DNA from 3 places in the Streptomyces sp. NPDC001530 genome. Region 1 is predicted to be linked to each of the others. Evidence: riboswitches for the same ligand, from Rfam matches in the RefSeq annotation. Region 1 holds a riboswitch; each other region holds the start of a gene.

Region 1 (10,249 bases):
TCTAACCCGGGCCTCCCCGCCCCCAAAAAAAACAAACACAACCAATCCGCCGCTCCGGGGCCTTCCCTACCAACACCCCCCCCCCCCCTTCCCCCCCCCCCCCCCCCCCCCGACGCGCCTTGCCCCACGCGGCCCGGTTCAGTTCGGACCCGACCAGTCGAAGGTGATGTGCTTGCTGGACTGACCCTCCCGGTCCCAGTGGAAGCCGAAGGCGTCGGCGCGGTCCGTCGTCGCGCGGCCCCAGGTCGCAACTTGACCCGGACCGGTCTCGCATCCCGGCAGGTTGGTCGTCTGCACACGCTCGCCCTCGGGTGTCGTCGGCCCGGTGAGCGCCAGCGCGCCGGCCTCGACCCGGCCCGGAACGGTGGCCTTCCACCCACCGAGGTCCTCGTCGACCAGCATCTCGATCGGGGCGTAGTCCATGCCGCGCATCTCGGCTCCGAACATACTGATCATCTCGGCGGGCCAGCTGCCGGCCTGACCGCTGAAGATCATCTGCAGTGCCTCGCGCTGCGCGTCGTCGGCCCTCTCGTCGAAGAAGACGGCCGCGTACGCGTCGGAGTGCTCGGCCCACACATTGCCGACGAACGAGCTGAGCATCAGCACATTGAGGCCTTCCAGCGGCACATCGCCGTAGTGCCCCTCCCGTATGTGCCAGGCCAGGACTCCGTCGCAGTCACCGTAGGTGGGAGGCTGCGCGAACGAGCATGGGCACGGCACATCGCACTTGCAGGTGTCGAACCAGTCCCCGGACACATGCCACTGCGGAACAGCGCTTGCCGTCTCAGCCATGTCATCGCCTCCTCGCGGCCTGCACCGGGTGATCGGGTGGTCGGTCATCTCGCGGGGACACATCGCCGTGGGACACCGCATCCGCTCGCAGACGCGGGTCATCAGCTCCATTCTCCGTCCCGTTCTCGCAGGCAATCCAAGAACTCCCGGGCAGCGCGGCCACCGCGCGATCGGGCGGCTTCTGTGGTGACCTGGAATCGCGTTCCGTAACCGGGCATCCCTCGCTGCGCCCATGCGGCCCGGCAATCTCCTCCCCGCCCGCGAGATGACCGTCGCCTGGTCCCTGATGCTGGTGCTCGCCCTGCTTGCATGGCTCCTTGTCGTGGGGCAGGCCGACGACACCGGGGTGGGACCGGGGACGATGGGCCTCGGCCTGCCGCTGTTCCTGCTGCTCTGGGTGATCATGACGATCGCCATGATGTTCCCGTCCGTGGCGCCGGTGGCGGTCACCTGGGCCCGGGCCATCGGGCGTCAGTCGTCCGGTGCCGCCCGCGCGGCCCGGATCGCCCAGTTCGCGGGCGGATACCTGATCGCCTGGGCGGCATTCGGGCTCGTCGTGTACGGGATCCTCACCGCGACCGGCGATCTGGTCGACAGCCACCCCGAAACCGGGCGCTGGATCGGCGCCGGAGCCTTCCTGCTCGCCGGACTCCACCAGTTCACTCCGCTCAAGAACCTCTGTCTGCGCCACTGCCGAAGCCCCGTGGGCCAGCTCGTGCGCTACGCCGGTTACCGGCCGGGCGCCCGCGATCTGCGCGTCGGCGCCCACCACGGGCTCTACTGTGTCGGCTGCTGCTGGGCGCTCATGATCGTCCTCGTGCCGCTGGGCACCATGAACATCGCGGCGATGGCCGGACTCGCGGTCGTCATCTTCATCGAGAAGCTGTGGCGGCTGGGACCGGTGTTCAGCGCCGTCGTCGGTGTCGTGTTCCTGGTCCTGGCCGTACTGGCGCCGTTCCAGAGTTGGCTGCTGCCAGGACTGGAGCATTCCGGGCCGTCGATGCAGCCGATGACGTGACGGCAGTTCCGGACCGTCGATGCAGCCGATGACGTGACCATCAACTCCGGGCGCGCGACCGCCCGTTCGCCGCCGCCGCCGTATGGACGTCGTGTGGGCCTGGGGACAGCCAGTACGACGAAGGTCACAAATACATATCGGACACTTCGCGCTTCAACCTTCACACGAGGCACACAAATTGGCTAAGTTGACGGGCAGGCCGCACGACTCCCTCCGGCGAACCCCGCCGGTTCGCGCGGCCGCCGCCGCATCCGGTGCACCCCCGTGGCAGCCGGAGCCGGGGACCCGACGACCCGGGGTGAATCGGCCCAACTGCCCAGCAGGGCAAGGGCCGTAGGGCATACCTTCCGGAACCGTCGGCCCGAACCCGACAGCCGACTCGGTAGGCGGAGCACGGAAGGAGCGCGTCTCCCATGGCGCCGGAACGAACCGTCACGCCTCGCCCGGCAGACGAGCCGAGTCGCGAAGAGGTCCGGCAGCGGATCAGCAGCCTCTACGACCAGGCCGAGAACGCCACCGGGAACTACAACGCGACCCGCGCGATGACCACGGGAACGCGCAGGCGCGTCAATCCGGTGCCCGACAACGAGCGCGGGCGCACCGACACCGCCCTCGACGACGTCACCAGGCAGTGGTTCGACGTGGGGCGCGCGCAGTTGGGCCCGACCGTGCCCGCACGGCTGCCGGCCGACAGGATGCCGAACCGCCCGGCCGAGACGCGACCCGCACGCCCGGCGGAACGTCCGGACGCCGCACCCACCCACCGCGAGCTGGAGGCTGCCGCCCGAGCCGTCCCGGAGTTGACCGCCGGGCCTGCCGCCGGGATGGCTGCCGGTCCCGCGGCGGAGTTGACCGCCAGGGCCGTCGCGGCGCTGCCGGCCGCGCCGGGGACACGGCAGGAAGCCGCCAAGGCCCTGCCCGCACCGGCCGCCGAGCCGCAGCGGACTTCATTGAAGACGTCCAAGGAGCAGATCCAGCAAAAGATCGCAACGGCCCGTGAGTTGCTCTCCAGGCACGTCGCACAGCAGAGCGCTGCGATCGACTCCCGGCCGGCAGTGGACGCCTGGCGTACCGCCGAGGAGCCGGGCCTCCTCCAGGCCGGAGACGAGTGGCACCAACAGCAAGCGGCCACCCCCATCACGGACACGTTCATCTCCGACACGTTCATCACGGACACGTTCAGCGCCGCGGGCATGCCCATCGGCGCGGACAGCGCAGCGGACACCGGGTACGGCAGGAAGGCCGCGAAGGCACTCGCCTTTGCCCGTGGGCAGATCGGCAGGCCGTGCGTCTGGGGCGCGTCCGGACCGGACTCGTACGACTGCTCCAGTCTCACCCAGGCCGCCTGGAAGACCGCCGGGGTCGCACTCCCGCGCACCGCGCACGAGCAGGCGACCGTCGGCACGGCGATCCCCCTCGCCGACATCCGCCCCGGCGACCTGATCTTCTTCTACGGCAACGTCAGCCACGTCGGCCTCTACATCGGCAACGGCATGATGATCCACGCCCCGAGCCCGGGGGCCTATGTACGCGAAGAGTCGATCTTCTACGCCGGAGAGTCGACGATCCACAGCGCGACACGGCCGGCGTGAAGCCCTGCGGCCTCCCGGGATGAGTTTCCGCGCACGTGTGGCGCGCGCGTGGCGCACGTGTGGCCGCACGTGTGGCGTCGAAGGACCACGAGACACGTCGAACGACGAGCTGGTCCGCGAGGACTTCCTCGACAGCTTCGACTCGCTGGAGGAGTACGTGCGGCAGCTGGACATACGGGCGCAGCTGGCCCCGGTGGGTGAGCCGGACGTGGCCGGCGTCGCCCAACTCACCCAACGCGCAACGGGTTCACGCGGGTCCCCGACCACAACGGCACGGACACGGCGGTCTTCCGCCACGACCTCGCCGACATCGCCTCGCTGCCGGAGTACGTCCATCTCAACTCGATCATCGGGGAGTTGAGCTCGTGAACGGGATGGCTCGCCACCCGACCGGCGCTCCCCACGGCGGGCGCGCCTGCCGGATGGCCAGGCGGCAAGGAGACGAGGCGTCAGCGCCGTCTCCCCACCGCCTCTTCGACCGGCCGCTTCTCAGCAGATCCTCGGCAGCTGTTCCCCGATCGGCATATCGACCACTCGGGTGCCGCCCAGCCCGGTGCGGGCCACCACCATGCCGGGATGGGCGTCCACGACCTCGCCGATGATCCTGGACTCCGTACCCAGCGGATGCGCCCGCATCGCGTCCAGTACGGCGTCGGCGTGCTCGCGAGGGACAAAGGCCACCAGCTTGCCCTCATTGGCGACGTACATGGGGTCCAGGCCCAGCACGGCGCAGGCGTTGGCGACGGCGGGCGGTACGGGGACGTCGCGCTCCCGGATGACGACCCCGGTGCCCGAGGCCGCCGCGATCTCGTTCAGCGCGGCCGCCAGCCCGCCCCGCGTGGGATCGCGCAGTACGTGCAGATCCGGGGTGACGGCGAGCATGGCTTCGACCAGACCTCCGAGCGCCGCGCAGTCGCTCTCGATCTCCACACCGAATTCCAGGCCCTCGCGCACGGACATGATCGCCACGCCGTGCACGCCGATCGCGCCGCTGACCATCACGACATCGCCGGGCACGACCCGCTGCGGACGCAGGTCGACGCCCGCCGGGATGAGCCCGATACCAGCCGTGTTGACGAAGATCCCATCGCCGTGACCGGCCTCCACCACCTTGGTGTCGCCGGTCGCCACCTCGACGCCCGCGGCCCGCGCCGCCGCACCGAGCGCCTCGGCCACGCGGGCGACGGTCTCCATCTCGACGCCTTCCTCCAGGATGAAGCCGCAGGAGAGGTAGGCGGCCCGGGCTCCGCTCATGGCGAGATCGTTGACGGTGCCGTTGACGGCGAGGTCGCCGATGCTGCCGCCGGGGAAGAACAGCGGGCGTACGACGAACGAGTCGGTGGAGAAGGCCAGTCGGAGGCCGCCGAGCGACAACGCGGCGGCGTCGCCCGACTGAGCGAGCACGTCTCCCCCGTAGGCGGGCGCGAAGATGTGCTGGACCAGCTCCGCGGAGAGCGCCCCGCCTCCGCCGTGGCCCATGACGATGCGGGACTGGTCGCGCAGCGGAGCCGGGCAGGTCCAGGCCGCCGGGTCCAGGGAGGGCGTGATCAGGTCGGTGGTGTCAGACAACGGGGGTCGCCTCCCGGGGCGCGGGGGTGATGTCCAGGCGCCGGTAGAGGTAGTACGCGGCGCAGGCGCCCTCGCTGGAGACCATCGTGGCTCCGAGCGGGGTCCGGGGTGTGCAGAGGGTGCCGAACGCCTCGCACTGGTGCGGCTTGAGCAGGCCCTGCAGGACCTCGCCGCTGCGGCATGCGGCCGGTTCCCGGGTCCGGATGCCGTCGACCGAGAAACGGTACTCGGCGTCGTAGTCACGGTATTTCGGGGACAGCCGCCAGCCGCTGTCGGGGATCACACCGATACCGCGCCAGGCCCGGTCGGTGACCTCGAAGACGTCCTCCAGCATGGCCCGCGCGGCCGGGTTCCCCTCCGGGCGGACGGCACGGGGGTAGGCGTTGTCGACGGTGTGTTCACCGCGCTCCAGCTGCGCCACGGTCCGGCGCACACCTTCCAGGATGTCCAGGGGCTCGAATCCTGTGACGACGATGGGGACGCGGAAGCGCTCCGCCAGCTCCGGGTACTCCCCCACGCCCATCACGCTGCACACGTGCCCGGCCGCCAGGAAGCCCTGGACCCGGCAGCTCGGGGACCGCATGATCGCCTCGATGGCGGGCGGCACGCGCACATGGGACACCAAGAGGCTGAAGTTCGGGATGCCGAGCCTGCGGGCCTGATACACCGTCATCGCGTTGGGAGGCGCGGTCGTCTCGAAGCCGATGCCGAAGAACACCACCTCGCGGTCGGGGTTCTGCTGGGCGATCCGCAGGGCGTCGAGCGGCGAGTAGACGACCCGCACGTCGCCGCCTTCGCCGCGTACCTGGAAGAGGTCGCGTCCGGTGCCGGGCACGCGCAGCATGTCGCCGAAGGAACAGAAGGTCACCCCCGGGCGGGAGGCGATCTCCAGTGCCTTGTCGATGACCTCCAGGGGGGTCACACACACGGGGCAGCCGGGGCCGTGGATCAACTCGACCTGGTCCGGCAGGAGTTGGTCGATGCCGTGGCGGATGATGGTGTGCGTCTGGCCTCCGCAGACCTCCATCAGCGACCACGGTCTGGTCACCGTGGAGTGGATGTCGTCGAGCAGCCGACGCGCCAGGTCCGGGTCCTGGAACTCGTCGATGTACTTCACTTCCGCGCCTCCTCTCCCGCGGGCGGCAGGGCTGCGCCCGCCTCCGCGGCCATGTCCCAGGGGTCGCCGAACTCCTCCTGCAGCATGCCGAGGGTGGCGAAGAGCTCGAGCGTCTGCTTCGCCGATTCCTCGTCGAGGCGCTGCAGGGCGAATCCGACGTGGACGATGGCGTACTCACCGACCTGGAGGTCGGGCAGGTACTCCAGGCACACCTCCTTGACCACACCGCCGAAGTCGACGTTGGCCATCCGGGTGCCGTCACGTTCCTCGATGTCCAGCACTCTGCCGGGTACCGCCAGGCACATGGGCCTCTCCTCGCTCTGGGTCGTGCGTCGTCGCCCGGCGCCGCCGGGTCGGTTCGTCAGTCGGTGGCTCGGGTACGGTCCTTGGCACGCGCGGCGACCACGAGCTGGCCGAGGGCCAGACCGCCGTCGCCCGGCGGGACCAGGTGGTGGCGCAGGACCGTGAAGCCGTCCGCGGCCAGGGCCGCCGCGCACGCGGAGGAGAGCAGGGAGTTGGCGAACACGCCGCCGGTCAGAGCGACCGTCTCCACTTCGTGCCGCTCTCGCGCCAGCGCACACATGTGGTGGACGAGTCCGGTGACGGCCCTGTGGAATCGGGACGCGACCAGGGCCGCTCCCGCGCCCGCTCGAAGGTCGTCGACGATCGCCGCGAGGACGGGGGCCGGATCCGCGACGAAAGGCGCCGCTTCCGCCACGCCGGGTGCGCCATCCGCCCCCGGCGCACCGCCACCCGGCTCGGCACCGGTATCCGCCCCCGGCGCACCGCCACCCGGCTCGGCACCGGTATCCGCCCACACCGCACCGCCGCCCAGCCCCGCACCCGCATCCGCCCACACCGCACCGCCGCCCAGCCCGGCACCGGCATCCGCCCGCACCCCGAACGCGTACGCCGCGCTGTCCCCGGCGGCTGCCGTCAGCGCGGCGGCCTCCAGCTCGACCGCCGCCTGGGCTTCGTATCCGGCCCGGTGGCAGACGCCCGCGAGGGACGACACGGCGTCGAAGAGCCGGCCCATGCTGGAGGTGGGGACGCAGTTCAGGTGTCGCTCCAACTGCCGTTCCAGCACCCGGCGTTCGTCGGGCGGGCAGGCGGCGACGCAGGCGAGGTCGTCCGACCAGCCGACCCCGGCCGCCCGCAGGTGGGCGAGCGCCATCCGGTACGGCCGGTGCACCGCGGCATCGCCGCCGGGCAGCGGCACGTACGCGAGATGCCCGAACCGAGTGAAGCCGTCGTAGTCCGCGAGCAGGATCTCCCCACCCCACACGGCCCCGTCGTCTCCGTAGCCGGTGCCGTCGAAGGCGACACCGATCACCGGCCGACTGCCGTCCAGGCCCTGTTCGGCCATCGCGGCGGCGACATGGGCGTGATGGTGCTGGACGCGCACGACGGGTCGGCCCGCCGCGTTCCGGTCGGCCCAACGTGCCGAGCGGTACCCGGGATGCCGGTCGGCCGCCAGCAGTTCCGGTCGTACCGGGGTGATCGACTCCAGTTGTACCGTGGCGCGCTCGAAGGCCCGCTGGGTGGCGAGGTCGTCCATGTCCCCGATGTGGGCGGAGAGCCAGGCCCGGCGGCCTTCGCCGAGGCAGAGCACGTTCTTGAGGTCCCCGCCGACGGCGAGGGCCGGGCGCACGGGCACCGGAAGGGTCAGTGGGAGGGGCGCGTAGCCGCGGGCGCGGCGCACCAGCAGCGGCTCGCCGTCGCACACGCGCACCACGGAGTCGTCGCACGGCACATGGATCGGCCGGTCGTGGGTGAGCCAGCCGTCGGCCAGGTGCGCCAGCCGCTCCAGCGCCTCCTGGTCGTCGGTGACGATCGGCTCACCGGACACATTGCCACTGGTCATGACGACCAGCCGGGGCCCGTCGGGTTCGCCGGGCAGGCCGAACAGCAGATGGTGCAGGGGGGTGTACGGCAGCATGACGCCGAGGTCGGGGCTGCCGGGTGCGACGGACGCGGCCGGACGTGGTGCCCCCGGCCCGACGAACGCCTCCGTACGGCGGCGCAGTAGCACGATGGGCCTGGTGGCACTGCCGAGCAGGCCCCGCTCCTCGGGACCGAGCCGGACGAGATGCTCGATGTCGTCGACGCTGCGGGCCATGACGGCGAACGGCTTGTCCCCCCTGCCCTTTCGGCGGCGCAGCAGGGCGACGGCTCCCGGATCCGTGGCATCGCAGGCCAGGTGGTAGCCGCCCAGTCCCTTGACCGCGAGGATCGCGCCGCTCGCCAGGAGTCCGCGCGCCTCGGCGACGGGATCCGCTTCCGGGGACACGTCTGCCGGTGGTCCGCCGAGGCCCTCTACGGGGACGAGCAGGCGCAGTCGCGGGCCGCAGGCCGGGCAGGCGACGGGTTGCGCGTGAAAGCGCCGGTCGGCCGGATCGGCGTACTCGCGGGCGCAGTCGGGGCACATCGGGAAGCCGGCCATGGTGGTGTGCGCCCGGTCGTAGGGCAGGCCGGTGACGATCGTGAACCGGGGGCCGCAGTGCGTGCAGTTGATGAAGGGATGGCGGTGGCGCCGGTCGGCGGGGTCGGCGAGTTCGCGCAGGCACTCGGCACAGGTCGCGGTGTCCGGGGGGATCAGCGTCCCGGCCGGTCCGTCCGTGCGGGAGGCGAGGATGGTGAACGCGGAGTCGCCGGTGGCGGGCACCTCTTGGTGGTGGACGGAGTCCACTCGTGCCAGCGGCGGTGTGTGCACGGCGATCCGGTCGCAGAACCGGGCGACGGCCGCGGGTGCTCCCTCGACTTCCGCGATGACGCCCTCGGGGGTGTTGGTCACGTGCCCGGTCAGGTCGAGGCCGGTGGCGAGGGTGTAGACGTACGGCCGGAAGCCGACGCCCTGGACCACGCCCCGTACGGTGACCCGACGGCGCAGCGGCGCTTCGGCGGCGACTGCGGTCGAGGACTGCGGACCGCTCACGAGCGGGACTGTGCCATGGCGCCGGAGCCGTGCGGGTGCTCATGGGTGTGATCGTGGGAGTACGAGGAGCCGTCGGGCCGACGCGCCATGACGGGAGTGTGGAGGGTGGCGCCGTCCGCGGCCGCCAGCGCCCGGTCGAGCAGGGCACCGACGCCCCGGTCCCGGCGGGCCGAGGTCAGCAGCACGTCCACCCCGGGGTTGACCCGTTCGACGTGCGCGCGGAACGCCGCCTCGTCGAATTCGACGGCCTCGGCGATGTCGGTCTTGGTGACCACCACCAGGTGGGCGAGGCCGAAGGCGGTGGGGTACTTCAGCGGCTTGTCCTCGCCCTCCGCCACGGAGGCGAGCACGACTCTCAGGGTCTCCCCGAGGTCGTAGGAGGCCGGGCAGACGAGGTTGCCGACGTTCTCCACGAACAGCAGCCGGATGCCGTCGGGCAGCCAGCCCTCCAGGTGGCGGCCGAGCATCCCGGCCTCCAGATGGCACAGCCCGTCCGTGAGGACCTGCTTGACCGGGACGCCCGAGCGCGCCAGCCGCTCCGCGTCGTTCTCGGTGGCAAGGTCGGCGGTGAGCGCCGCGACCGGCACGGACTGCTCCCGCGCCAGCACCAACTCCCGTTCCAGCAGGGCGGTCTTGCCGCTGCCTGGGCTGGACAGCAGATTGACGACCGTGGTGCCGCGGGCCGCCAGTGCGGCGCGCAGGGTGTGCGCGGTCGCGTCGTTCTTGGCGAGTACGGCCTGTTGCAGGTCGACCACACGGCACATGGTTCAGCGCTCCTCGGGGATCGGTTCGCGGGTGTGTGCGTGCGTCGGGCCGTCCTCCCAGTGCACACTGACGATCTGCAGCTCACGGCCCGACAGCAGGTCGGTGGTGGCCCCATCGCACCGCGGGCAGCTCAGCAGGGGCGGCATGCCGACGGCCCATTCGTGCGCGCACGGTGCGCAGCGGGCTCGTCCCGGCACCGCGTCGGTGACCAGTTCGGCGCCTTCCAGCACGGTCCCGGCGCAGGCCAGTTCGAAGCAGAAGGACAGGGCATCGGGTACGACACCGGCCAGCTCGCCCACTTGAAGTCGCACCGAGCGCACCGCCGTGACGGCTCCGGCCCGCTCCGCCGCCTCCTCCACCTGGCCGATCACGGCCAGCGCGATGGACATCTCGTGCATCGGTCTCCGTCCTGGCGGAGGCCGCTCGCCACCGACCGCCACCGAGCCGACCGGCCCGTCGGG
Region 2 (10,249 bases), on a different contig from region 1:
GCGCCGGGCGACGGGATGATGGTGGGGGCAGGCTTCCGGGGATCGCCCTTGGGCCCCCGCGGCCCAGGGACGGGTACCGGCACTCTGGCCCGGTCGTCCAAGTCCTCGACCGCCATGGCGTGCGCCTTGATCCAGCTGGACTTGCCCGCGGCCGGCGGGCCGGTGACGACGTACAGCACGCTGCGTCGCCAGTCCCGTGAGGCTCGCTGCTGCGGCCGCGGCGCCATCCTGCTGCCCCTGGCGCTGTTGCACTTCCGGTGCGCCGAGCGGGCGTTGGCTGGGTCGAGGAGGTCGCCGCCTTTCAGCGCAGTGTGTCCGCGGTGGTGATTGTAGGTGTGCAGCCACTGCGGGAAGGCGTCGCGTCGTTCCTGTTCGCTGCGGTAGGGGCGGGCGCCTGACCTGCGGTCAAGCCGCCTTGGCCTGCCTGCGTTTGGCGGCGAGGATGGCGACGTCCTGTACTGCGTACCAGGGCTGTCGAGGGCTACGGGGGCCGAGCTGCTGCTCGGGGGTACTTCTCGGCGAGCGCGCGGGTGACGCGGCGGCCCTCTGGGACGTGGCTGGCGGGCAGGGACTCGATGAACTTGGCGCGCCGCTGGTACTCGGCGATCCCGGAGCGCAGCCCGGACAGGCCAGCCTCCAGGTCCTCGTCTTCGTCGCCGGACACGTAGCGGTGGCAGATGGGCTTGACGGAGTCGAGGTCGCCGGAGCCTTTCAGCTCGTGGATCCTCAGTTCGGCGGCGGGGTCGAGGGCGACGCCGAGGACGATGGCGAGCGCGCAAGACGTCTTGCCGGAACAACGGGCAGGCCCCGGCGTAGAGCTGACCTGGATATGAAAGGCCGCCCCGTCACCCAGGTGGCGGGCCTTTCTGCTCGGCCACTGCTCGTTCGAGTCCCACAGGGTCTACCGAGTACAGCGCCCCACCCGACTCAGGTCGGATGGGGCGCTGTTGTCGTTGTGGCGAGAACGGCGGGGGTGTCAGCCCGCGGTGAGTTCCGGGAGCGGGAGGGTGTGGTGGGTCTGGAGGACCTTCGCGCGGAGGTAGCGGACGTTGTGGGCCGTGGTGAAGACGCCGGTCGGGACGCGGTGGGAGACCGTGATGCCGAGGTCGCGGAGCTGGTCGGCCTTGTCGGGGTTGTTGGAGAGCAGGTCCAGGGAGTCGATGCCGAGGGCCTGGAGCATCTGGGCGGCGGCCGTGTAGTCGCGGTCGTCCTCGGGCAGGCCCAGCGCGGCGTTGGCGGCGTAGGTGTCGAGGCCTTGGTCCTGGAGGGCGTACGCGTCGAGCTTGTTGTAGAGGCCGATGCCGCGGCCCTCCTGGCGGAGGTACAGCAGCACGCCGCCCCGCTGTGCGATCTGCTCCACCGCCTCGCGCAGCTGCGGGCCGCAGTCGCAGCGGGCCGAGCCGAAGACGTCGCCGGTCAGGCACTCGGAGTGCAGCCGCACCAGCGGGTTGGCGCCGGGCTCGCCGAGGACGACGGCCAGGTGTTCCTTGCCGTCGGCGAGGCCGTGGAAGGTGACCAGCTCCGCGTCGACGGAGTAGCCGTCGCCGAAGCGCAGGGGCACGCGGACGCGGGTGCGCACGGTGGCGGTGGGGTAGTCGCGCATGTTGTCTCTCCGTCCAGCGGGTGCGTACGAGATGGTGCTTCAGATTTGAAGCACACCCTCGGACGGAGACCGTACCCGATGCTTCAAAGTTCAAGCAATAGCTTTTACGGTGTCTCGCGGATCACGCGGTCAGCGCCTCGCTGCGGTCGCTGCGGTCGCTGCAGTGCCTCACTGTGCGCACTGCGGACAAGCGCCTCACTGTGCGCACTGCGAAGAAGAACGTCGCCGCCACGGCAGATCTTCCCCGCCGACCCCGGGATCTTCGCCCTGGATCGCCCGCGCGATGCTCTCGCAGATCTCCTCCAACTGCCCCACCTGCTCGGGGGTCAGATGGTTGAAGACCGCCGACCGCACCGTCTCCGCATGCCCTGGCGCCGTCCGCTCCAGGATGGCCATGCCTTCGTCCGTGAGGATGGCGACATGGCCCCGCTTGTCGGTGGGGCAGCCCTCGCGCCGTACCGTGCCGTCCTTCTCCAGCCGCGTCACCGCGTACGTCAGCCGGCTGCGGGTGATCTTCAGGATCTCGGCGAGCTCGGTCATCCGCAGCCGCCGGTCCGGCGCCTCGGACAGCATGGCCAGGATGGAGTAGTAAAGGTGGGGCATGCCCGCCTCCGCCTGGAGCTGGCGGTCGATGGTGTCCTCCAGGAGCGAGGAGGCGGCGACGTACGAGCGCCAGGCGCGCTGTTCGGCGGGGGAGAGCCAGCGGGTCGTCATGCGTACAGTCTAGGTATTGTTTAAAAATTGAACCACTAGGACTTCATTCGCTGAGTCATGTCACGTCGTCCGAGTCGTACCGAGTCGTACGGATCGAGCCGTACCGAGTCGTCCAGTCGAACCTGCGAGAGCTGGAGGGTCCGCCCCCATGCCCCATCCCTACGTCCTGTTGTCCGCCGCCGTCTCCCTCGACGGCTTCCTGGACGACACCGGTCCCGAGCGGCTGCTGCTCTCGAGCCCGGCCGACTTCGACCGGGTCGACGAGGTACGGGCCTCCAGCGACGCGATCCTGGTCGGCGCGGGCACGATCCGCTCGGACAACCCGCGGCTCCTGGTCAACTCGGCCGAGCGGCGCGCGGCGCGGGTCGCCGCCGGGCGCCCCGAGTACCCGCTGAAGGTCACCGTCAGCGGATCCGGCGACCTGGACCCGGCGGCGCAGTTCTGGCACACGGGCGGCGAGAAGGTCGTCTACACGACGGACAAGGGGGCGGCCAGGGCGGCCGATGCCCTGCGCGGGCTGGACGACGGGCTCGGCGTCGAGCTGGTGTCCACGGGGGCCGAACTCGACTGGCGGGTGCTGCTGGAACACCTCCATGACGTACGCGGTGTGCGCCGCCTCATGGTCGAAGGCGGCGGGCGGGTGCACACCCAGCTGATGCGCGAGGGGCTCGCGGACGAACTGCAGCTCGCCGTCGCGCCACTGTTCGTCGGCGAGCCGGACGCGCCGCGGCTCTTCGGGCCGGGGGCGTATCCCCCCGGGCGCATGCGGCTGGTGGAGACACGGCCCGTCGGGGACGTCGTCCTCATCCGGTACGTCCCCACCGCACCCGGCGCCGGGGCGCTCGCCTCCGCCGCGGACCGGCACTGGCTGGCGCTCGCGTGCGAGCTGGCGGAGCTGTGTCCGCCCTCGGAGACCGCGTTCAGCGTGGGCGCGGTGGTGGTGGCCGCCGACGGGACCGAACTGGCGCGGGGACACTCCCGTGAGGGCGGCGACTTTGTGGTCCATGCCGAGGAGGCGGCGCTCGCCAAGATCGACCCCGCCGATCCGCGCCTCGGCTCCGCCACGGTGTACAGCAGCCTGGAGCCCTGTGCCCGGCGGGCCTCGCGGCCGGCGCCGTGCGCCCGGCTGATCCTCGACGCGGGTGTGCGACGGGTGGTCACCGCGTGGCGTGAGCCCGACACGTTCGTCGCCGGGGCCGACGGGAACGCGCTCCTCGCGGCCGCGGGCGCCGACGTGGTCGTACTCCCGGAGTACGAGGAGCGGGCCAAGGCGCCCAATCGGCACCTTCTGGGATAAATCCCTTGCTTGGGAGTGCCTGTGGAGTGCCTGCGAAGTGTCTGCGCGGGGGTGCGTTTAAACGTGTGTGCTTTGGGTCCCGCGAATGGCGTACACTGGTTTCAACGACGCGGGGTGGAGCAGCTCGGTAGCTCGCTGGGCTCATAACCCAGAGGTCGCAGGTTCAAATCCTGTCCCCGCTACTGAAGGCCAAGGGCCGGAACTCGGATTCACGAGTTCCGGCCCTTGGTGTTTCCCGGCCGTCACCGCCCGGGTGCGACCGGGCGGTGACGGTGCTGTTGAGGGCCCCTGTCCAGCGTTCTTGATCGTTATCACCTGGGGTGATCGGACGGTGCCCCTCCGCATAACAACTGACGCACCGTTAGTTGAGTGGATGTTTATGAGGCGTGGTCAACTCGCCCGTTTTTCGCCGCTGGTGACCCGTAAGTCCTGGCCAAAAGCGTTAATGATCAGTCCGAACAGCTTGGAATCCGGTACCCGCGTCTATTAACGTTCGATAACGCAGCGCGGTCGTCCCAGCCGTCACAAGAGGCGGCTCCGTGCGCACGCGCCGAATCCCGCAAGGGAGCCGGGGAACCACCAACTTGGGGTGAATCGAGCGTCTTCCACGGTGGAACAAACCGTGGTTGACGCGCGTAGGAGACCTTCCTGCTCCGAACCCGTCAGCTAACCCGGTAGGCGAGAAGGAAGGAAAGGAGCGCGCCCACGTGGCGTCCAACCGGCCTGCCCAGCAAACCTCGTTCGCGCCGAACGACACCCAGCCCTTCGGCTACGCGTACGGCAACGACGAGGGTCCCTGGGAGGAGTGGAATCCCACCGAGGATTCCGTCCGTCCCGTTCGCGGCCGGCACCGCGTCAGCAAGCAGCGCGGCGGAGGACTCGCCCGCAGCTCCACGGTTCTCGGCGTAGGCGTCATCGCCGCTGTCGGCGCGGGCGGCATGGCCACCGCGGCGCCCGGCAAGCCTCCGGTGTCGATCTCGCTGCCCGACCTGTCGTCGGTCACCGACTCCGCCAAGGCCCTGATATCCGACGCCGAATCCAGCGCACCCAAGGGTTCCGCCACCCCGCTCACCAGCGCCGGTCTGACCAGCGCCGACGCCGCGCAGGGCAGCACGGACGCGGGCGAGGCCCTGCGCGCCCGCATCATGCAGCAGGCCGAGTCGCAGCAGGACCAGGTCGACAGCGCCGCCCAGGAGGCCGCCGAGGCCGCCGCCGCGAAGCAGGCCGTCGCGCTCGCCGCCAAGGAGCAGGACGAGGCAGAGGCCAAGGCCGCCGCCGCCAAGAAGAAGGCGGAGGAGGAGGCCAAGGCGAAGGCCGAGGCGGAGCGCCTCGCCGAACTCGCCAAGAGCTACTCGCTGCCCACCTCCTCGTACACGATCACGTCGACCTTCGGGCAGGCCGGCTCCATGTGGTCCTCGGGCTACCACACCGGCCTGGACTTCGCCGCGCCCACCGGCACGCTGCTCAAGGCGATCCACAGCGGCACCATCACGGAGGCGGGCTGGGCCGGCGCGTACGGTTACCGCACGATCCTCACCCTCGAGGACGGCACGGAGCTGTGGTACAACCACCAGTCGTCGATCGGAGTCAGCGTCGGGCAGAAGGTCACCACGGGTGACGTCATCGGGCGCGTGGGCGCGACCGGCAATGTCACCGGGCCGCATCTGCACCTGGAGGTCCACCCCGACGGCGGGGACGCGATCGACCCGATGGCGTGGCTGCGCAGCAAGGGCCTCACCCCCTGAGCCGACGCTCGCCTCGAACCCCTGAGCCAGCCGGCTCTCGCCCCAGCTCCTGAGCCGGCTCTCGGCTTCAGCCCCCTGAGTTGATGCTCGCCTCAAAGCGTTGAGTCGACGCTGGCCTCAACCCTCTGAGGCCGACTCTCTTCGAACCCGGCCCGGTTCTCTTCTGATCCCCGGCGGTCCTGACGACACCCCCCCGACGTCAGGGCTGCCGGTCAGGCGTTTGCGGAATTCATGAATCCGGTACGGCGTTGGATTCGACCATGACTTCTCTGCGCAAGCTCGGTTCCTCCGACCTCGAGGTCTTCCCGCTCTCCCTCGGCGGCAACGTCTTCGGCTGGACCGCCGATGAGGCCCAGTCCTTCGCTGTGCTCGACGCGTACACGGCCGTCGGCGGCAACTTCGTCGACACCGCCGACTCGTACTCGGCGTGGATCGAGGGCAACAAGGGCGGTGAGTCCGAGACCATCATCGGCAAGTGGCTCAAGGCCCGCGGCAACCGTTCGGACGTCGTGGTGGCCACCAAGGTCAGCCAGCACCCCGAGTACCCGGGGCTGTCCGGTGCCAACATCAAGGCCGCGGCCGACGCGTCCCTGCGCCGTCTGGACACCGATTACATCGACCTCTACTACACGCACTTCGACAAGCCGGAGGTGCCGGTCGAGGAGATCATCGGTGCGCTCGACGAGCTGGTGAAGGCGGGCAAGGTGCGGCACATCGCCGCCTCCAACATCTCGCCCGAGCGGCTCCAGGAGTCCCTGGAGTTCTCCGACCGCGAGGGCCTCGCGCGCTACGTCGCCCTTCAGCCGCACTACAACCTCGTCTCGCGCGACACCTACGAGGGCGCTCTTCGGGACGTCGCCTCACGCTCCGGCCTAGCGGCCGTCCCGTACTACGCCCTCGCGTCCGGGTTCCTCACCGGCAAGTACCGCCCGGGTGCGACGGTCGACAGTGCGCGTGCGCAGGGCGCCGGCAAGCACCTGGAGACGGAGCGTGGCCGGAAGGTCCTTGCCGCCCTCGACGAGGTCGCCCAGGCCCATGACGCCCCGATCGCCACGGTCGCCCTCGCCTGGCTCGCCGCCCAGCCGACGGTCGCGGCGCCGATCGCTTCCGCGCGGACCGTTGAGCAGCTGCCGGCGCTGCTCGGGGTGGCGGACCTGGCCCTTACGGCCGCGGAGCTGACGAAGCTGACGGAGGCGTCGGCGTAACCGCCGAGTGTTTTCGCCCCCGCCGCCCCTACCCATTCCCGTCCCTTGGGGGCTCCACCCCCAAACCCCCGCCAAGGGGCTCCGCCCCCTGGACCCCCATCGGCCTTGACGGCCTCGTCCTCATACGCCGGACGGGCTAAGGACTTTCCAGCGCCGGCCCGGGGGAAGTTTCAGCCCGTCCGGCGTTTGAGGACGAGCGCGAAGCGCGATACGGGAGTCTGGGGCGGAGCCCCAGGTACGGGACGGGTAGGGGCGGAGGGGGCGAAAAACTACGAGCGGTACGGGTTGTACGCGGGATACGGCGCCGCAGGCCCGTAGAGCCGGCCGGGCCCGTGCGGCTGGCCGGGCCCGGTCGGTTGGGCGGGCCCATACGGTTGGGCGTGGCTCACGTACCCGTACGCGGGCCACGGCTGCGGATACGCGAGCACCGGAGCCGTCGCCCGCGCGGCGTACGCCAGCGCCGGCCGAGCAACCTCCCGCCGCCGCCACAGCTCATCGAGCAACTCCCGCTCCCGTACGACGAAGTCGGCACCCGCCCGCCCCCGCCGCCCCCGGTGACGCAGGAACGCCAGCGAGGTCGCGTACGCCTCGTACTCCGCGACCGAGCGAGCCGCACCCTTCCCGAAGTGATGGCCGGCCCACTCGCGGGCGAGCCGCCGCGCCCGCATCGAGCCGAGGACGTACGGCTCCGTCGCGGTCAGCCACCCGGCGACGGCGTACGCGGGCAGTTCCGAGCGGATGGTGCGCAGCTCCCGCTGCCGGGTCCAGACGGCCAGCCAGGTGAGCAGCCCGAACGCGGGCACCATGAACGCCGCGTACACCGCGAAGAAACCGTACTCCCCGAAGTTCGACGAGCCGTTCCACGCGGAGTGCATGCCCATGGCGAGCAGCAGCCCGCCGAGGGGGAGCAGGACGCGGCGCAGATGCTGGCGCTCGGCGGACAGCGCGGCGATGCCGAAGCCGATGCCGGTCAGCACGGTGAACAGTGGGTGCGCGAAGGGCGACATCACCACGCGGACGAAGAAGGTCGCGGCGGTCACGGACGCGAGCCCGCGCTCGCCGCTGAGCTGGTCGGTGCCGAATGCGGTGCCGAGGTAGAGGATGTTCTCGGTGAACGCGAAGCCGGTGGCGGTGACCCCGGCTATCACCACCCCGTCGACGATCCCGGTGAAGTCCCGTCTGCGGAAGAGGAAGACCAGCAGGACGGCCGCCGCCTTCGCGGACTCCTCGACGATGGGCGCTATGACGGTCGCGCCGAGGGTGTTGGCGTGGGACGGATCCGCGGTCGCGGTCGCTATCCATCTGGTCGCGAAACTGTTCGCGACGATCGCGATGAGCGCGGCCGCGCAGGCTCCCCAGGCGAAGGAGAAGATCAGGTTCCGCCAGGGGCCGGGTTCGACCCGGTCCAGCCACCGGAAGGCGGCTATGAGGAGCGGCACGGGGAACACGGCGAGGCCGAGGCCCACCAGAAAGCCCTCGGTGCCGGTCTGTTCGCGGACGAGGGCGAGGATGACGAGCCCGGACATGGCGAGCAGGGTGATCAGCGCGCCGTACCGCACCCATCTGCGCTGCCACCAGTGGGCGTGCCGCAGCGGCGCACCGCCGGTGGGGCCGCTGGGGTGCGTCGGGTACGGGGGACAGGTGGCCACGGCTTTGACCCTAACGAGGAAGGGGCGCAGCCCGCGACGGCGCCTGGTGCCGCCCGGGGGGGTTCCCGAGAGCCGCCGAAGAGACGCCCGAGAGACTCCCGCGGGTTTCAGCGAGAGCCTCAGCGAGGCTTCAGCGCGGCAGCCTTGGCCGTCGCCGGACTGCTGGTCCGATTGCTGCCCGGGTGGTTGGTCCGGAGCTGCCCGGGTGGTTGGTCCGGTGCTAGCCGGGTGGTTGATCCGGTGCTACCGGATGGTTGGTTCGGTCACTGCTTCGCATGCTGGTCCGGGTGGTCTACGAGGTGCTGTACGCGCCGGAACAGCAGGTCGTTCACCACATGACCCTTGTCCAGTCCCTGGCCCTCGAAACGGGTCAGCGGCCGGAAGTCGGGACGTGGCGCGTAACCGCCGTCGGGCTGGGTGTTCTCGAAGTCCGGGTGCGCGTTCAGCACTTCGAGCATCTGTTCTGCGTATGGCTCCCAGTCGGTCGCGCAGTGCACGAGGGCGCCCGGCTTGAGGCGGGTCGCGACGAGGCTGAGGAACTCCGGCTGGATCAGCCGCCGCTTGTGGTGCCGCTTCTTGGGCCAGGGGTCGGGGAAATACACGCGCAGCCCGCTGAGGGACTCGGGCGGGAGCATCTCCCTGAGCAGGATGATCGCGTCGCCGTTGCCGACCCGGATGTTGGACAGTCCGCTCCGGTCGGCGAGATTGAGCAGGTTGCCCTGCCCCGGCGTGTGCACGTCGACGGCGAGGATCCCGGTCTCCGGGTCCTCGGCGGCCATCTGCGCGGTGGCCTCGCCCATCCCGAACCCGATCTCGAGCACGACGGGCAGGTCACTGCCGAACAACTCCGCCAGATCGATCGTCCGCTGCCCGTCGATGTCCAGCCCCCACTTGGGCCACAGCCGCTGCAGCGCGTCCGCCTGCCCGGCCGTCACCCGGCTCCGCCGCGGCTGAAAACTCCGGATCCGCCGCTCGAAGTGCGAACCGGCAGGGTCCGCCTTCGGTCCGTCGGGGAACCGGGGCTCCCCCTTGGCACGGGTGTGACGCAGCGAGGCCCCGGCCGGGGAGGCGAGCTGCGGCTCTTCGACGGAGTCAGGGAAGTCAGACACAGTGGGGTCGATTTTACGGCGGTTTCTTCGCCCCTCCGCCCCTACCCATCCCATACCTGGGGGGGTCCGCCCCCCCAGACCCCGTATCGCGCCTCGCGCTCGTCCTCAAACGCCGGACGGGCTGAAAAATCAGTCCCTCCGGCGTTTGAGGAGCGGGGTCCGGGGCGGAGAAACCTCACGCCCGCGCCAGCGCGGCCAGCGCCCTGCGGGCAACCTCTCTGCCAATCGGCAGCGAAGCCGTAGCGGCGGGCGAAGGCGCGTTGAGTACGTGCACCGTCCGCGGCCCCTCCCGGATCAGGAAGTCGTCCACCAGCGTGCCGTCACGCAGGACGGCCTGCGCACGAACCCCGGCCGGGGCAGGCAACAGGTCGTCCGGCGTCACCGCCGGCAGCAGCCGCCGCACCGCCGAGGTGAACGCCGGCTTCGACAGCGACCGCCGCAGCTCCCCGGTCCCGTACCGCCAGTGACGCCGAGCGATCCGCCAGGATCCGGGCCAGGCCAGCGTCGCGCCCAGCTCCCGGGGGCGGACGACCCCCCACCCGTACCCTTCGCGCGCCAGCGCAGGCACCGCGTTGGGCCCGATGTGCACATCCCCGTCGATCCCCCGGGTGAGATGCACCCCGAGGAAGGGGAAGGCGGGGTCCGGCACCGGATAGACGAGCCCGTGCACCAGCTCGGGTCGCGCCAGCGAGTAGTACTCACCCCGGAAGGGCACGATCCGCATTCCGGGGTCGTCCCCGGCGAGCCGCGCGATCTCGTCGCAGTGCAGCCCCGCGCAATTGACCAGCACGCGCCCGCGGACGACTGCACCGTCGGCCGTACGGACGGCGGCGCCGAGGCCGGGGCGCCGGTCGACGCGGACGACCTCCGCCCCGTACCGGATCTCGGCCCCGGAGGACTCCGCGAGCTGCCGGGCCACCGCGACGA
Region 3 (10,249 bases), on a different contig from region 1:
CGCTGCTCGGCTTCGCTGGGCGGCGCTAGTCGACGGGTTGCGCTCTCGACGATACGACATGGGTTCCTCGGGCAATGAGTTGTCCACAGGCGTTGCCTCCGAGGCGCCGAGCCATGATGATGTTGGGGCCTGATCGTACGTGTTCGAATCTGTGGGGGACTGATGATCGAGGTCGGCTCGGACGGTCGTACCTGGCTTCTCTCGGGGCCGATGAGCGGCTACGCACTACGGCTCACCGAACGCGACGAGCTGCTGCACCTGCATTGGGGCCCACGGGTCACGCTCGCCGACGCCGAGGCGCTCGCCGCCATGCCCGCGCCGCAGTACTGGCCCTTCGAATCCCCGCTCGACGGGCACGAGGAGTACCCGGTCGAGGGCGGCCCCCGCTTCGTCCGCCCCGCCCTCTCCGTGCGGACGGACGAGCGGCGCGGCACCGAGTGGCGCTTCGAGGAGTACCGGGCGGACGGTGACGAGCTGCGGTTGCGCTTCTCGGACTCCGGGCTCGGCATCACGCTGCACTACCGGATGCGCGGCGACGTCATCGAGCGCTGGGTCACCCTGGCCAACGAAGGCCCCGCCCTGGAGCTGCTGCGCGCCGACTCCGCGACCTGGACGCTGCCCGAGCGCGACGGCTGGCGGCTGTCCCAGCTGCACGGGCGATGGGCGGCAGAGTCCCGGCTCGTGCGCTCCGCCCTCACCTACGGTGAGAAGGTCATCGGCAGCCGGCGCGGGCACACCGGGCACCAGCATCTGCCGTGGGTCGCGCTCGACAGCGAGGCGACGGAGGAGAGCGGCGAGGTGTACGGGTGCGCGCTCGGCTGGTCGGGCTCGTGGCGGATCTCCGTGGCCCAACTGCCCGACGCGCGCGTACAGATCTCCGGCGGCGCGGGGTACGACGACTCCGGGCTGGTGCGCCTGGAGCCGGGGGAGTCGTTCACGACCCCCGTCTTCGCCGGACTGTGGAGCGACGGCGGCTTCGGCGGGGCGAGCCGGGCCTGGCACGCCTACCAGCGCGCGTACGTCATCCCGGACGCGGACCAGGACCGGCCGGTGCTGTTCAACTCCTGGGAGGCCACCACGTTCGACATCTCCGAGGACCAGCAGGGGGTGCTCGCGCGGCGGGCCGCCGCGATGGGGGTCGAGCTGTTCGTGGTCGACGACGGCTGGTTCGGGGCGCGGACCAGCGACCGGGCCGGGCTCGGCGACTGGACGCCCAACCCGGACCGTTTCCCGGGCGGGCTCAAGCCGCTCGGCGACTACGTGCACGCGCTGCGTATGCAATTCGGGATCTGGGTCGAGCCGGAAATGGTCAATCCGGACAGTGAGCTGTACCGCGCGCACCCGGACTGGGTGCAGTTCCAGCCGGGGCGAACCAGGACGGAGTACCGCAATCAGCTCGTACTGAACCTCGCCCGCCCGGACGTCCAGGAGTACCTGTGGGAGCAGCTCGACGGCCTGCTCTCCAGCGCCCCGATCGACTATGTGAAGTGGGACTTCAACCGCTGCTTCACGGACGCGGGTTGGCCCGGCGAGCGCTACCCGCAGAAGCTGTGGGTCGAGCACGTGGAGGCCTTGTACGCCCTCCTCGACCGGCTGCGGGCCGCGCACCCGGGAGTCGCCTTCGAGTCCTGCTCCGGCGGTGGCGGCCGCATCGATCTCGGGATCATGGCGCGTACGGACCAGGTGTGGACCTCCGACAACACCGACCCGCTCGACCGGCTCGCCATTCAGCACGGCTTCAGCCAGATCCACCCGGCCCGGGTCATGGCCGCCTGGGTCACGGACAGTCCGAACACGCAGCTCAACGGGCGAGTCAGCTCGCTGCGGTTCCGCTTCGTGAGCGCCATGGCCGGGGTGCTCGGCGTCGGCGGAGACCTGAGCGAGTGGAGTGAGGAGGAACTCGCCGAGGCGCGGGACTGGGTGGGGCTTTACAAAGAGATCCGGCCCGTCGTGCAGCGCGGCGACCTCTACCGGCTGCGACCCCCGGAGGGCGGGCTGAGCGCGGTGCAGTACGTCCACGGCGACGAGACCGTCGTCCTCGCCTGGCTCCAGGCCCAGCGTCACGGCGAGCCGGTCGCCCCGCTCCGGCTGCGTGGACTCGACCCGACACAAGCGTATGAGTGCCGCGAAACGGGCGAAGTGCACCGGGGTGCGGTGCTGCTGCATCACGGGATACGGACGGGGCTGCGCGGGGACCTTGATGCGACGGTTATCCGACTGCGTCGCATGTGACTGTTCTGTCCGAATTGGCGCCTTAATTCCAACTGGCCCTGGAATAAAGCGACGTGTGTGGACGTGCGTGAGGAGCGTCATATTCGTGACGATGCGTTGCGGTCCTCCTTTCTCAACCCGCCCGAATTCCAAGGCGGATTGAGAAGTCGGAAAGATCGTCAATCCACAGAGGGTGACGGGAATTCCGGCATGGATCAAGAAAGGCGCGCGTACAGAAAAGCCGCATGGTTGTCGACACGCTCTCATCTCGCTTACGTTCGCCCTCAATCCGGACGGACGCCCAATCCTGCCGCCGCCCGGAATTCGCTCACTCACCCGCACACGGCAGGAGCGGGGGACCCGCAGGTACCACGCCTGTTCCGGTCTCCGGAACGGCTAGGGGTATAGCCGTGCATGCGCACGGCCGGGCATCTCCAGCCCGCACCCGACAGCTCACCTCGCAGGCGCCGGAGAGGAATTCGTCATGCCCGCGAAGGGTAAGCACCGCCGTCCCAAGTCCCAGCGTTTCACCCGCTCGATCGCCGTGGCCGGAACCGGCGGCGCCGCGCTCGCGCTGCCTCTGATGGGAGCCACCGGCGCCCACGCCGCGACCCCGACCGCCGCTGTCGCGCAGACTGCCGAAAACCCCGCGAAGACCGCCGCCGCCGCTCCCACGGCCGCGAAAAAGGCGGCCGGGACCAAGACCTACCGGGTGAAGGCCGGTGACTATCTCTCGAAGATCGCTGACGAGCAGAACGTCACGGGTGGCTGGAAGAGGCTCTACTCCGACAACCGCTCGGCCATCGGCAGCGACCCGTCGCTGATCCACCCCGGCCTGAAGCTGACGCTCGGCAAGAAGGCCGCCTCGGGCGGAGCCACCCAGTCGTCGACCAAGACGACGCCCTCGGCCGCGAAGCCCGCCAAGACCACCACGACGGCCGCCAACACCGCGTCCGCCGGCAGCGGTTCCGGCTACACCCTGCCGGTCGCGGGCGCCACCGTCGGTACCGCCTACAAGGTGGCGGGCAGCATGTGGTCCAGCGGCTACCACACCGGCGTGGACTTCGTGGTCCCGACCGGCACCACGATCAAGGCCATCGCCTCGGGCACCGTCGTCTCGGCCGGCTGGGGCGGCGCCTACGGCAACCAGGTCGTCATCCGGCACGCCGACGGCCAGTACTCCCAGTACGCCCACATGTCCGCGCTCTCCGTCTCGGCGGGCCAGAGCGTGACCGAGGGCCAGCAGGTCGGCCTCTCCGGCGCGACCGGCAATGTCACCGGACCGCACCTGCACTTCGAGATCCGCACCACGCCGAACTACGGCTCGGACGTTGACCCGGTGGCGTACCTGCGTGCGCACGGTGTCGCCGTTGGCTGACCCCGCTTCCTGACTTCCTGCCCTTGACGGGCAGGACTCTCTGCCTCTCGAGGCAGGACAGCCGCCGAAGGCCGGACCCCATGATCCCCGGGGTCCGGCCTTCGGTGTTGCGTGAGCGACCCCTCCGGCACCCTCATGGGCGATCCACGAGCGGAACAGTGTCACAGCGATCCCCGCAAGCGCTTTCTATACTTTCGGAGGTCCCTGCTTCGCAACGTGGCCGTTCGGCTCGTCGCTCTCCTCGATCACCAGGGGTACGGAACGCTGTCGTCAACGGTCATGAGGAGAAGCCGAGTTCGGTGTGAGCGCCTGGTGGCACCGAGGCCCGGCGGGTGTCGAAGCCCGCGATCACCACGATCCCTCGTACGGATGGAGTCCCATGACGACCCGCAGAGTCTTTGGAACCCTGGCCGCCGGTGCCGCCCTGTCGGCGCTGCTCCCGGCCACCGCCGCGAGCGCCGCACCGACCCACCGCCGCGGACAGTTGATCGCCGCAGACGACTTCCGGCACGGCCTGGGCCAGTGGGCCACCGAGTTGCAGGACGGCGGCAAGGTCACGGCCTCGCGCGGTGTCCTGGAGATCGACGTACCGAGTGGCGCGACGGTCTGGTTCAAGCGCAAGCTCGAAGGGCCGTACGTCATCGAGTACACGGCCACACCCGTCTCCGCGGGCGGCGTCAACGACCGGGTCTCCGACCTGAACAACTTCTGGAACGCCGTCGACGTACGCTCCCCGGACGACCTCTTCGCCACGCCCCGGGACGGCACCCTCGCCGCATACGACTACCTCAAGACGTACTACGTCGGATACGGCGCCAACTCGAACACCACGACACGGCTGCGCCGCTACGTCGGTGAGGCCGGTGTCCGGCCGCTGATCTACGACTACACGGAGCCGCTGCTCACGGCGAACGAGCCGCACCGCGTCCGGATCGTCTCGGACGGCTCCGTCGTGCGATGGTGGAACAACGGGCGGTTGGTCTTCGACTACACCGACCCGGAGCCTTACACAAGTGGGCACTTCGCGTTCCGCACCGTGTGGAGCCACTTCCGGATCTCCGACTTCCGTGTGTGGCGGCTGTATCAACGTCCCTGATCAGGGGCTTATTCCGGGTTTGGACAACACTTGACGCGTGGCTTATCTCACCATCCGTCAACCCTTCCCTACGGTCGCGTAGCTCACATCCGAAGGTGAATCATGGCCCGATGTGGCAGACGATTCGAAGAGTGACAACAGATCAGTGATCGGGTCGTACGTGGCGGTGGGGGACAGCTTCACCGAGGGCGTCGGCGACCCCGGTCCTGACGGGGCCTTTGTCGGTTGGGCCGACCGGTTCGCGGTACTTCTCGCGGACCGGCGGCCCGAGGGCGACTTCAACTACACCAATCTCGCCGTGCGCGGCAAACTGCTCGACCAGATCGTCGAGGACCAGCTCCAGCGGGCCAAGGAGTTGGCGCCGGACCTGGTCTCCTTCTGTGCGGGCGGCAACGACATCATCCGGCCCGGCACCGACCCCGACGAGGTCGCGGAGCGCTTCGAGCGCGCGATCGCCGAACTCACCCCCGCCGTCGGCACCGTGATGGTGACCACCGGCTTCGACACCCGTGGCGTGCCCGTGCTGAAGCATCTGCGCGGCAAGATCGCCACGTACAACGGACATGTGCGGGCCATCGCCGACCGCTACGGATGTCCCGTCCTCGACCTGTGGTCACTCAAGACGATCCAGGACCGCCGCGCCTGGGACGGCGACCGGTTGCACTTGTCGCCCGAGGGCCACACGCGTGTGGCTCTCCGCGCCGGTCAGGTGCTCGGTCTCGACGTACCGGCCGACCCGGACCAGCCCTGGCCGCCGCTGCCGCCGCGCGGCACGCTCGAAGTGCGCCGCGACGACATCCACTGGGCGCGCGAGTACCTGGTCCCGTGGATCGGGCGGCGGTTGCGCGGGGAGTCGTCGGGGGACCATGTGGCGGCCAAGGGTGCGCTTTCGCCCGACGACATCAAGATGCGGATCGAGTCGGTGGCCTGAGTCGCCGCATCGGAGGGACCGCCGGTGGCTCGACCGGTGAGGTGACAGCGCGGGAGTGGCGCGGGGCGGGGCGCGGTCGGCGGTGCTGGGATGACCGCGAACCGCCCCGACGTCTCGAGGGGCGGCGCCCGAAGGAGACTCCGCATGCCCGCCCTCCGCGCGTCCACCGCACTCGCCGCGACCCTCCTCGCCCTCACCCTTCCGCAGGCCGCGACGGCACCGGCGTTCGCGCTGTCCGCACGCCCCGCGCTCAGCGCCGAGCCCAGCCCCTCGACGGTCACCGTCACCGGCCAGGGCAGCGCCACCGCCACGCCGGACCTCGCGCTCATCGGCGCGGGCGTCGACGTCACCGCGAAGACCTCGAAAGAGGCGCTCGCCGCACAGACCACCGCGGCCAACGCCCTGCTCGATGCCGTACGCGCCCAAGGCGTCGAGGAGCGCGACATCCGTACCGAGAGCCTCTCGCTGTCCCCGGTCTACGAGGACCAGAACGGTGTCTCCAAGTTGACGCGCTACCAGGCCGCGCAGTCGTTCTCGGTGAAGGTCCGTGACATCGGCAAGACGGGGGCGGTCCTGCAGGCCGTCACCGACGCGACCGGCAACGCGGGCCGCATCCATTCCGTAGCCTTCGACATCGCCGACCCCGCCCCGCTGCACGCCCGCGCCCGCGAGGCCGCGCACGACGACGCCCACACCAAGGCACTCCAATACGCCCGCCTCAGCGGCCACCGCCTCGGCCGACTCGTCTCCCTCACCGAGGACAGCAGCGGCGAATCCCGCCCGGTACGCGTGGCGGCAGCCGCCTTCGACCAGGGCGGGACGGGTGTGCCGGTCGCTCCCGGCGAGATCCGCGACACGATCACGCTTACGGCGGTGTACGAGCTGGACTGAGCTGGAGGGAGACGGCCGACGCCTGAGGGCCTTCAGGCCAGACGGATACCGTAGCCGCAGCGTCTGCGGGTGCGCGGCTCAGCGCACCGCCGCCGCCAACGCCTCACGCTCGAGTCCGAGTTCGCGCGCGAGCGCCTCGTCCACCCACTCGTGGGTCCGCGCCCGCGACACCGCTCCGGCGTACGCCGTCATCTGGACGGCCAGGCCGTCGAGGAGCGCCGTGAGGCGGAGGGCCGCCCCCGTGGGATCCGGGCAGAGGAACTCGCCCGCGGCCACTCCCTCCGCGATCACCTCGGTGATCGCGGCCTTCCACTGCTTGTCGAGATCACGTGTGACCTCCCGCAGCGCGGGCTCGCGCAGCGCCGCCGCCCAGCCCTCGATCCACAGCCGCCAGCCCTTGGCCTGGCCCGTCGGCGCGTACCAGCGCACGGCGGCTCGCAGCCGCCGCAGCGCCGTCGTGCGGCGGCCGAGCAGCTTGCGCAGATGGGCGAGGTCGTCCTCGGCCGCGTACGTGAACGCGGCGGCCACCAGCTTCTCCTTCGTCGAGAAGTGGTACAGCACCAGCGCGTTGCTCACCCCGAGCGCCGAGGCCACGTCGGCGATCCGCACCGCCGACACGCCCCGCGCCTCGATCTGCTCGACGGCGGCCCGCAGCAACTCCTCGCGCCGCTCCGCCACGCTCAACCGCACTCTCGCCACGCGGCAACCCTACACAGCGGCTCCGACACGGGCACGACAGGCGCTCGCGACCCCTTGACACTGTCGCGAGGCGGGGCCCAAAGTACGGCCACTACTGACTGCTCGTTCAGTCAGTAGCCGTGTGCCAAGGATAGGAGAAGCCCCCCGGATTTATCCGGGGGGAGGAGTCACGCAGTTGGGGCCGAGCAGCCGTGCCCCGCCGCCGGTCACCAGCTCGGCGAGCGCGCGCTCATCGGCCGTGCCGCTGCCCGAGGTGATCACCGTGAAGCAGCGGGCGCCCGCGGCGAGCCCTTCGGCGACGGCGGGACGTACGAACGGCGCCGGCACCGCCACCACGACATGCTCGGGCGCGTCGGGCAGATCGGCCAGACCGGGCCGGAAGGGCACGCCGTCGAGGCCGCCGCCGCGCCGGTTCACCAGATGCACCGCCCGGCGCTCGCGTCCCGAAAGGGCGCCTCTCGCCAGCCAGTAGCCCCATTTCGCGGGGTCGTCGGAGGCACCCACCACGGCCACCGAGCGCGGGTCGAAGAGGGCGGCCAGGGGCGCCTCGTCCGTCATCGGTACCACCCGAACCGCTCCGCGATCACCGGCAGCCGGTCGGCGACGATGGCATGCGCGGCGGCCCGCGGCGTCGTCCCGTCGGCCTCCGCGCGGGCCAGCATCTGGTCGATCAGGGCGCGCATGGAGCGCCGCGTGTACGCGAACGCCTCGTCCGCGTCGGCGCCGATGTCGCCGAACAGCGTCCACCACCACCAGGCGTTCGTCCCGGAGTTGACCACCACGTCCGGCAGCACGATGACCCCGCGCGCGGCGAGCAGCTCCTCCGCCTCCGCCAGGACGGGCATGTTGGCCGCCTCGACGATCCAACGGGCGGTGATCCGCCGCTGGTTCACGGCGTCGATCGCGTACGAGACCGCCGCGGGCACCAGCACCTCGGCGTCGGCGGACAGCCAGGCGTCGCCGGGGAGTTCACGGTCGGCGGGGCGCAGCGCCGAGCGGTCGACCGTCCCGTACGCGTCCCGCGCCGCGAGCAGCGCGTCGACGTCGAGGCCCTCGGGGTTCGCGATCGTGCCCTTGATGTCGGCGACGGCCACGACCCTGAGCCCCGCGCGCGCGAGGAAGCGGGCCGTGGCCCCGCCCATGGTGCCGAGGCCCTGCACGGCGACGCGTGTCCCCTCGTACGCCACTGCGGCCCGGTCCAGGGCGGCCAGTACGGACTCGGCGACGCCGCAGCCGCCGACCAGTTCGTCGAGTCCGATGCCGTCCACCTCGACCGCGAACGCGTCCGCGAGCCGCCGCCGGGCCGTCGCCTCGTCGTCGAGCAGCGCGTACACGGCCTGGATGGACGAGACGAGCCCCGCCTCCTCGGCCGCCCGGTCGACCAGGTCCTGGGTGAGGCCGAGGTCCTCTCCCGTGGTCCAGAAGCTCTCGATGTACGGGCGCATGGCACGCAGATAGCGCACCAGAAGGCCGTACGCCGCCGGGTCCTGGGGATCGCAGTCGATGCCGCCCTTGGCTCCGCCCAGCGGGACGTAGCGGCCCTCGGGGTTGTAGTGCAGGGCCTCCTTCATGGTCATGCCGCGGGCGAGCCCCGCGACCTCCTCCAGCGTGCAGCCGGGCCGCATCCGCAGACCGCCGCTGGAGACGCCGCGCACGAGCCGGTCGACGACGAGGAAGCCCTGACGGCCAGTGACATGGTCCGTCCAGGTGAGCGTCATCAGGGGGGCGGTCATCGGGACTCCTCGGGGATGGCGATCAGGGTGGGGCCGGGGGTGCGCAGCGCCTCGGTGAGCGCGGCGGTCAGCTCGTCCGGGCCGCACGCGCGTGTGCCCTGCCCTCCGTAGGCGCGGGCCAGGGCGGGCAGGTCGACTGGTGCGAGGTCCACGGCCGTGGGGCTGTCGCCCCGGGCGGCCATCTCGTCGCGGATCTCGCCGTAGCCGCCGTTGTCGAACACCACGACGGGCAGCGGGAGTCGGAGCTGTGCCGCGGTCGCCAGCTCCTGGACCGTGAACTGGAGGCCGCCGTCCCCGCTGAGCGCCACCACCTGGCGATCCGGACGCGCCACTTTGGCACCGATCGCCGCGGGCAGCGCGTAGCCGAGCGTGCCGAAGCCGGTCGGGTGAAGATAGCGGCCCTCGGGGCCGAGCGGGAGGTGCGGGAGCGCGCCGTAGTAGCAGCACTGGGCGCTGTCCGAGGTGATGACGGCGTCGTCGTCGAGCGCGGCCCGGATCGCCTTGAGGTACGGGATCCAGCGGGCGTCGCGTTCGGCGGTCTCGGCGTCGCGGGCGGCCCGCAGGGCGCTCACCTGTCCGACGGCGTCCTCGTCGGCCTCCACGCGCGCGTGCCCCTGTACATCGGCGTCCACGCGCGCGTGCCGCCGCGCTCCGGGCGGGAGCGCCTTCACCTCGGCAAGCAGCGCCTTCAGGGAGACACGCGCGTCGCCGACGACCTCGACGTCCGCGAGCAGGCCCGCGTACATCTGGTCGGGGTCCAGGTCGACGCGGATCAGCCTGCCGTTGAGGGTGGGAGGCGGGGACCACAGATCGGACTCGGCGAGTTCGGTGCCGACGGCGAGTACGGCGTCCCGACCGGAGAGCCACCTCTGGACGGACGGGCTGTGCAGCGAGACTCCGAGCGACAGCGGGTGTGTCTCGGGGACGATCCCCTTGCCGTTGGCCGTCGTGACGACGGGAGCGCCCAACTCCTCCGCGAGAGCCAGGCACGAGGCGGTCGCGCCCCGCGCCCCGCCGCCGAGCACCAGCGCCGGGCGCCGGGCGCCGCTCAGGATGTCGGCGGCCTTCCGTACGGTTTCGGTGTCGGGTGCCAGGGGCGCGACGCGCGGGGTGATGCGCACGGGACCGGTCTCCTCGGTGGCCTCCAGCAGATCGAGCGGCACCTCGATGTGTGCGGGTCGCGGTCGCCGCGTACCGAAGAGCGTGAAGGCCCGGGCGACGGCCGCGTCGATCTCCGCGACCGACGACACCCGGTGGCTGAACGCGGCCACACCGCACAGCGCCTCGGTCTGGCTGCGCATCTCGTGCAG

Evidence for each region. A riboswitch is a leader RNA that binds a small molecule or an ion and turns the genes downstream of it on or off. The one in region 1 is predicted to bind cyclic di-AMP.
Region 2: another riboswitch for cyclic di-AMP. It lies ahead of ACFY0T_RS26185 (M23 family metallopeptidase); the one in region 1 lies ahead of ACFY0T_RS20995 (C40 family peptidase).
Region 3: another riboswitch for cyclic di-AMP. It lies ahead of ACFY0T_RS19155 (peptidoglycan DD-metalloendopeptidase family protein); the one in region 1 lies ahead of ACFY0T_RS20995 (C40 family peptidase).

What each region holds. Positions count from the first base shown of each region.
Region 1 covers NZ_JBIAVS010000010.1:20-10,268, forward strand. The annotation lists gene ACFY0T_RS20985 (DUF1326 domain-containing protein) at 139-792, opposite strand; gene ACFY0T_RS20990 (DUF2182 domain-containing protein) at 1,025-1,810, shown strand; cyclic di-AMP (ydaO/yuaA leader) riboswitch at 2,054-2,199, shown strand; gene ACFY0T_RS20995 (C40 family peptidase) at 2,224-3,402, shown strand; gene hypE (hydrogenase expression/formation protein HypE) at 3,892-4,971, opposite strand; gene hypD (hydrogenase formation protein HypD) at 4,964-6,088, opposite strand; gene ACFY0T_RS21010 (HypC/HybG/HupF family hydrogenase formation chaperone) at 6,085-6,393, opposite strand; gene hypF (carbamoyltransferase HypF) at 6,450-9,023, opposite strand; gene hypB (hydrogenase nickel incorporation protein HypB) at 9,020-9,787, opposite strand; gene hypA (hydrogenase maturation nickel metallochaperone HypA) at 9,791-10,186, opposite strand.
Region 2 covers NZ_JBIAVS010000012.1:322,382-332,630, forward strand. The annotation lists partial or broken gene ACFY0T_RS26155 (IS481 family transposase) at 297-455, opposite strand; gene ACFY0T_RS26160 (hypothetical protein) at 482-664, opposite strand; gene ribA (GTP cyclohydrolase II) at 977-1,603, opposite strand; gene ACFY0T_RS26170 (MarR family winged helix-turn-helix transcriptional regulator) at 1,799-2,317, opposite strand; gene ACFY0T_RS26175 (dihydrofolate reductase family protein) at 2,466-3,614, shown strand; tRNA gene ACFY0T_RS26180 (tRNA-Met) at 3,723-3,796, shown strand; cyclic di-AMP (ydaO/yuaA leader) riboswitch at 4,153-4,310, shown strand; gene ACFY0T_RS26185 (M23 family metallopeptidase) at 4,322-5,359, shown strand; gene ACFY0T_RS26190 (aldo/keto reductase) at 5,620-6,564, shown strand; gene ACFY0T_RS26195 (PrsW family intramembrane metalloprotease) at 6,834-8,213, opposite strand; gene trmB (tRNA (guanosine(46)-N7)-methyltransferase TrmB) at 8,477-9,322, opposite strand; gene lhgO (L-2-hydroxyglutarate oxidase) at 9,498-10,249, opposite strand, start outside.
Region 3 covers NZ_JBIAVS010000008.1:425,428-435,676, forward strand. The annotation lists gene ACFY0T_RS19150 (alpha-galactosidase) at 163-2,232, shown strand; cyclic di-AMP (ydaO/yuaA leader) riboswitch at 2,527-2,691, shown strand; gene ACFY0T_RS19155 (peptidoglycan DD-metalloendopeptidase family protein) at 2,696-3,589, shown strand; gene ACFY0T_RS19160 (DUF6250 domain-containing protein) at 3,969-4,685, shown strand; gene ACFY0T_RS19165 (SGNH/GDSL hydrolase family protein) at 4,831-5,616, shown strand; gene ACFY0T_RS19170 (SIMPL domain-containing protein) at 5,761-6,507, shown strand; gene ACFY0T_RS19175 (TetR/AcrR family transcriptional regulator) at 6,586-7,206, opposite strand; gene ACFY0T_RS19180 (CoA-binding protein) at 7,357-7,764, opposite strand; gene ACFY0T_RS19185 (Glu/Leu/Phe/Val dehydrogenase dimerization domain-containing protein) at 7,761-8,939, opposite strand; gene ACFY0T_RS19190 (5-guanidino-2-oxopentanoate decarboxylase) at 8,936-10,249, opposite strand, start outside.